Regions from separate parts of the Alloalcanivorax venustensis genome, predicted to be linked through region 2. Evidence: predicted binding sites of a transcription regulator. Region 2 holds the regulator's gene; the other holds the start of a gene.

Region 1 (3,407 bases), 1.4 Mb from region 2:
GGCGGCGCGGCCCACCAGCGAGGGCAGCAGCGCCTCGAGCAGATTGAAGGCCATGAAATAAACGAACAACGCCAGCACGAAGTGCCACAGTGTATTGCCGGCCAGCGCCAGCAGGATTTCAGCGACGATCAGCAGGCCCACGGCCACGCGCTTGATGGGCATGGCCCCGCGACGCTCGGCGGCGATGATCAGAGGTACCATGGCCAGAAAGCCGCCCACCAGCACCACCAGATACAGCAGGCTGTGCTGTTCCAGCGACATCCCGAGACGCTGCTTGAGCAGTTGCGGCAGCACCACGAACGACGCGGTCATGGTCATGTGCAGCACCAGGATGCCCACATCCAGGCGGCGCAGCACCGGATCGCCCAGCACGGTGCGGAAGCGCTGCGCGGCGGGCAGCGGTTCACTGCTGCGCACCCTGGGCGAGGGCACCCAGACCGCCACCAGCATCGCCGCCAGACCCAGCACCACGGTGAACCAGAACAGGCCGCTCAGCCCCAGCCAGCGGGCCAGCAGCGGCCCCAGGATCAGGGCGAGGATAAAGGAGGAGCCCACCGCCATGCCGATCAGCGCCATGGCGCGGGTGCGGCGCTGCTCGCTGACCACGTCGCCGATCAGCGCCATGATCACGCTGGCGATGGCCCCGGCGCCCTGCAGTGCCCGGCCCAGAATAACGCCGTGGATGCTGTCGCTGAGCGCCGCCACCGCCCCGCCGATGACGAACAGCAGCAGGCCGATCAGCAACAGAGGGCGGCGGCCGAAGCGGTCCGACAGCATGCCGAAGGGAATCTGCAGCAGGGCCTGCATCAGGCCGTAGGCGCCGATGGCGGTGCCGATCAGCAGCGGGGTGGCCCCGTCCAGTTCGGCGCCGTAGACGGCGAACACCGGCAGGAGCATGAACAGCCCGAACATGCGCAGGGCGAAAATCGCTGCCAGGGAGCCGGTGGTGGTCAATTCAGTGCGCCGCAGCGCGGCCCGGGAAGCGTCCGTCATGGTCCAACATCGGTGATACACAAAGGGACGGCGAGTGTACCAGATTCAATCCCGCGTCGGGTGATGATGGGCAGGCCGCCGCCGGAATCCGGGTCTAAGCCGTTCCGCCCAGTGGCCATCGGGCAGACGTTCCCCGCGACCGCCGTATAATGGTAAATTGAACCCCCGCCAATGCGATGATAAATTGGCCCCTTGAATCAGTTTTTTTTCGTATCCCCCTCGCGGGACACAACCTCCCGGTACACGGGACGCATCATGGACGAATTAATGGACACTCAAGAATCACAAAAGGTGTACGTGGTCGGCGGCCAGCATCTTCAGAACGCGCTGCTCACGGAGTTCCTCGACAAAGCGTCGATTACCGCCAGCGCGGTGAAGTCGGTGGACCAGGTCCACGAAGACGACCTGCGCGCCGTGGAGCAGAATCTGTTCCTGGTGGATTTCCATTCCGTGGATGTGAATGACGTCATCACCCGCCTGCTGGAAACGGACAAGCGTCTCGACAGCGAAATTCTGATCGGCGTGTTCAATGTCGACGACGACGATGACCTGTCGCGCCTGGCGGGCCTGCCGATGGTCAACGGCGGCTTTCAGCATGACTGCCCGCAGGGGCTGCTGACCAAGGGCATCAAGTCGATGTTCGAGGGCGAGCTGTGGTTCCCGCGCAAGGTGTTGCAGCAATACCTGGTGAAAAGCCGCGCCTTCAACAAGACCTTCGGCCGCAACGAGGTGAACCTTACCGACCGCGAGATCGAAGTGCTCAAGGTGATGGCCACCGGCGCCAAGAATTCGGAAATCGCCACGGTGCTCAACCTCAGCCCGCACACCATCAAGACCCACATCTACAACATCTTCAAGAAGATCAATGCCTCCAACCGCCTGCAGGCGGTGAACTGGGCGCAGGAAAACCTCTGATACCCCACCTGCCCGACGCCGGCAATCCGGCGTCAGGGCACCATCGTTCTTTCCCCCATCACGCTCTTTCCCCTATACTGCACTGTTCATTCTGACAGTAGCCAAGGGCACGCCATCTCATGGATACCATTCTGGTTCGGGGCGCTCGCACCCATAACCTGAAAAACGTGGACCTCGACATTCCCCGTGACAAGCTGGTGGTGATCACCGGACTTTCCGGGTCCGGGAAATCGTCGCTGGCGTTCGACACCCTCTACGCCGAAGGCCAGCGCCGTTACGTGGAGTCCCTGTCCACCTATGCCCGGCAATTCCTGTCGATGATGGAGAAGCCCGATGTGGACCACATCGAAGGGCTGAGCCCGGCGATCTCCATCGAGCAGAAATCCACCAGCCATAATCCGCGCTCCACGGTGGGCACCATCACCGAGATCTACGACTACCTGAGGTTGCTGTTCGCCCGGGTCGGCGAGCCGCGCTGCCCGCAGCACGAAGCCCCACTGGCCGCGCAGACCATCAGCCAGATGGTGGACCAGGTGCTGGCCATGGAAGAAGGCAGCAAGCTGATGCTGCTGGCCCCGGTGATCCGCGAGAAGAAAGGCGAGCACCTGCATCTGTTCGACGAGCTGCGCGCCCAGGGCTTTATCCGTGTCCGCGTGGACGGTCGTATCTACGATATGGACGACACCCCGGACCTGGACAAGAACAAGAAGCACACCATCGAAGTGGTGGTGGACCGCTTCAAGGTGCGCTCGGACCTGCAGAACCGGCTGGCGGAGTCCTTCGAGACCGCCCTCAACCTGGCCGACGATATCGCCATCATCGCCTCCATGGACGGCAAGCCCCTGGACGGTGACAGCGAGGAAATCACCTTCTCGGCGAAGTTCGCCTGCCCCCATTGCGGCTACTCGATTCCGGAGCTGGAGCCGCGCCTGTTCTCGTTCAACAACCCGGCGGGCGCCTGCCCCAGTTGCGACGGCCTGGGCGTGAAGCAGTTCTTCGACGAGGACAAGGTGATCACCAGCGAGGAGCTGTCCCTGGCGGAAGGCGCGATCCGCGGCTGGGACCGCCGCAATGTCTACTATTTCCAGATGCTCACCGCCCTGGCGCAGAGCCTGGATTTCGACATGGACGTGGCGTTCAAGGATCTGGACAAGACGGTGCGCCGCAAGATTCTCTACGGCACCGGCAAGGAGAGCGTGGAGTTCCGCTATCTGAACGACCGGGGCGACATCATCAAGCGCAACCACCCGTTCGAGGGCATCGTGCCCAATATGGAGCGGCGCTACCGGGAAACCGAGTCCGAGGCGGTGCGCGAGGATCTGGCCAGCTACCTGTCCACGTCCACCTGCCCCAGCTGCGACGGGTCCCGCCTGCGCGAGGCGGCCCGTAACGTCTTTATCGACAACACCACCCTGCCCGAGCTGGTGCGTCTGGCGGTGGGCAAGTCGTTCGACTATTTCGACAACCTGAAGCTGCCCGGCAACCGCGGCGAAATCGCC
Region 2 (3,407 bases):
GCGCCACCGCGCCGCTCATCGCACACCCAGCCGGTGATGCCGATGTGGCAATCCAGATCCAGGTAGTCGAACAGGGCCTCGCGCTGATCGGTGAAGCAGTGCACCACGGCGGCGGGCAGCTTGTGCCGCCAGGCTTTCAGAATCGGCAGGAAACGGTGGTGGGCGTCGCGCTGATGCAGGAACACCGGCTTGCCGGCCTCGGCGGCCAGCGCCAGCTGTGCCTCGAAGGCGCTTTCCTGGTCGTCCCGGGGCGAGAAGTCGCGGTTGAAGTCCAGGCCCATCTCCCCGGCCGCCGCCACCTCGGGGTGCGCCAGCAGCCCGGCCAGCGCGTGGCCGGCCTCGGCGTCGAAAAAGCGGGCGTTGTGCGGGTGAATGCCGGCGGTGGCGAACAGGGCCGGGCCGGCGTCGGCCCATTGCCGGCACAGCGCCACGGCGGCTTCCGACTCCGGCACACTGGTGCCGGTGAGCAACATCAGGGCCACGCCGCTGTCGGCGGCGCGGGCCAGCACCTGTTCACTGTCCTCGGCGAACTGCTTGTCGCCAAGATTGACGCCGATGTCCGCCCAGCGCGGGCCGTGCTCCGGCATGCCGCTCATCCGTGGCTGGGCTGGGGTTGTCCAAGGCGCGCGTTGAGGCGCTCGCGCAGGTCTTCCACCCGGCGCCGGTTGGCGCCCAGGTCCCAGTAACCGATGCGCGAGGCGGAGCGCACGTCGATCAGACCGTCGTCGTGCACGTACAGGGTCACATCATCAACGAACCGCAGAATCCGGCTGGTGAAGCGGGCCTGAATGCGGGCCGGACCGATCCGCTCGTAGGCCACCCGGGGCAGGGTGTCGAGCACCTCTTCCAGCATCGCCAGGCTGTCGGCGCGGTTGCCGGCGCCGGGCAGCGGCGCCACCCGGTGACGTTCGTCCTCGGCAAGGCTCGACACGCAATTCGGCGCGGACGGGCAGGGGGCAAGCAAACGGGTGTCCGACATACGGTTCTGTCTCTCACTACTCTCGTTACTGGCGTCGTCGCCGGCGCCGGCGTTGCCCTGGCAGGCGGCCAGAGCGATGCCCAGCAACAGGGTTGCCAAAAGGCGGTTAACGGTGTCAATGCGCATTGGGATCACGGATCAGACCCACGAAAATACCCTCGATCATCAGCTCGTCGGCGGCCACGCGGATCGGCGCGTAGGCGTCGTTGGCCGGCAGCAGCGTGGCGCTGGAACGATTTAGTTTAAGGGTTTTCACCGTGACTTCATCGTCAATGCGCGCCACCACGATCTCGCCGGACCGGGCGGTCTGGCTTTTGCGAACCGCGATCAGGTCACCGTCGAAAATGCCGGCTTCGATCATGCTATCGCCCTGGACCTTGAGAAGATAGGTGGGGCGCTGGCGAAACAGCCCCTGGGGCACCGGCACGGTGCGCTCCACGTTTTCGATCGCCTCGATCGGCGTACCGGCGGCGACCTTGCCCACCACCGGCACCTCATCGCCCATCTCCAGGGCCAGATCGAGAAGCTGGATGCCCCGCGAGCGGTCGCCGTGCAGGCGGATGTAGCCCTTGCGCTCCAGGGCGCGCAGGTGGTCGGACGCGGCGTTCTTCGATTGAAAGCCCATGCGTTCGGCGATTTCAGCCCGGGTCGGGGCCATGCCGGTCTCCATCTGGGACGCACGAATGCAATCGAGAACCTGCTGTTGGCGTGCGGTTAATGCGATGCTCATGTCGGCCTCCTCGGGCACGGTTCCGCTGTTACGTACACTGATAATACGGACAGTGTAATATGTCCAGTGGTTTTTTGCACCGTGCGAGTGAATACGGCCTGTTCGGCGGTGGCAATCCGGGAAACGTTCGGGCTAGGATGAGGCCGCCATACACGGGGAAGAGGGGAGACATGAAGCACGCCCAATGGCAGGAATCGGATCACGCGCGGGTGGAGGCACTGCTTTCCGGCGTGCCGTTTTTCAATGAGGTGGCGCGTGACGACGCGGACCAGCGGGCGCTGCTTCTGGCGCGCACGGAAATCATCGAGGCCGGCCCCGGCGACCGGGTGATCCGCGCCGGGGAAGTGGAATCGTCACTGTACTTTCTGCTGCGCGGCCAGCTGGTGGTGCAGGGCGAGAGCGCCGACGGCGCACCCTCGGCGGTGCTGTATTACGTGTCCCCGGGCGAGGTGTTCGGGACGCTGTCCATGCTGCTGGGCACCGCCCGCAGCGCCACCATCCGCGTGGCGGACGCCGCCCGCGAGGCGGTGATGGCGAAGCTGGAATTCACCGATTTCGACCGCCCCGACTCGCCCTACACGCTGGCCACCCGGCTGGCGTTCTTCCATATGCTGGTGCATCAGATCCGCTGGGCGGTGGAAGTGCAGCGGATGCAGGCGCCGGACCAGGAGCTGGTGGCGGCGCTGCGCAAGGTGCCGATCTTCACCGGCCCCCGGGACAGCGACGAAGAGCTGGCCGCGCTCAAAACGCAAGCCCGCGAACTCGCCGGGCTGCTTTACAGGTGGAACACTAAGCCGCCCAGCGCCACTGGTAACGCCCAACTCACCTAATGGCACCCTGTGGGAGTGGGCCTTGCCCGCGAAAGGGCGCCGCCAGGCCGCCCGGCAGGATACCAGAGACCCTGTTGGCGGCTTCATAGAAAAGCCTCTGGAATCCCGCCGGCAAGCTCCGCTTGCCTTTCGCGGGCGGGGCCCGCTCCCACAGTTTCCGCTAGCTTTCCTTCTTGCGCTTGTCCATTTTCACGGCGAGCACGTCGCAGTGGGCGCCGGGCACCAGGCCGCGCGCGGTGGAGCCGAGCAGCAGGGCCAGGCCACTGCGGGTGTGGCTGCCAACCACGATCAGATCGGCGCCGATGTCGTCGGCCTTGTCGAGGATGGTTTTTTCGATCGACCCCAGTTCCACATGGATGCGGCTTTCCGGAATCCGGTAGTGGCCGGCGTATTCCAGCGCCGTGTCGCGGGCCTGCTTGACCAGGCCGCTTTGCAGGTCGGTGACGTCCATCGGCACGTCGGCGCCGTAGGCCAGCGCCAGCGGTTCGATCACGTGGATCAGGTGTAATTCCCCGTCGGTGCCTTCCTGGACCCCCGCCGCACGGGACAGAACCTCGGCGGATTCGTCGCTGCAATCAATCGCCACCAGTACCTTTCGATAGGGTGAGGTCATGGTGTTCTCCCTTAACCGGCAGAGGTTGTTTTCAGTACCTTCACGCCGAGTATAGCCTTCTCGGCGGGCTCTGCCAGCCCACCGTGAAAGGCGCCGCGACGCCATGGCCGGCGCGGCCTGGAGGGCTTCCGGGCGGCGTCGCCGGCGACCCCGGTGCTTGACCGGACGATACCGGCGCTGTCTAAATAGGCGCCCGCCGGGGTCCGCAAAGGCCCCGGCCCGACCTCTGAGGCGTGTCCTGCCCGGCGAATTTTC

Evidence for each region. The regulator LexA, encoded in region 2, represses DNA repair genes until DNA is damaged. The targets are predictions, from matches to a motif close to TACTGTNTANNTANACAGTA.
Region 1: the regulator LexA is predicted to act here: its motif matches at 1,989-2,008, upstream of uvrA (excinuclease ABC subunit UvrA).

The regions. Positions count from the first base shown of each region.
Region 1 is NZ_CP179934.1:3,395,944-3,399,350, forward strand. Features, by position in the region: gene ACMG4O_RS15885 (MFS transporter) at 1-993, opposite strand, end outside; gene ACMG4O_RS15890 (LuxR C-terminal-related transcriptional regulator) at 1,261-1,908, shown strand; gene uvrA (excinuclease ABC subunit UvrA) at 2,028-3,407, shown strand, end outside.
Region 2 is NZ_CP179934.1:1,978,786-1,982,192, forward strand. Features, by position in the region: gene ACMG4O_RS09325 (TatD family hydrolase) at 1-587, opposite strand, end outside; gene ACMG4O_RS09330 (DUF1499 domain-containing protein) at 593-1,105, opposite strand; gene lexA (transcriptional repressor LexA) at 1,095-1,709, opposite strand; gene ACMG4O_RS09340 (cyclic nucleotide-binding domain-containing protein) at 1,880-2,539, shown strand; gene ACMG4O_RS09345 (universal stress protein) at 2,700-3,152, opposite strand.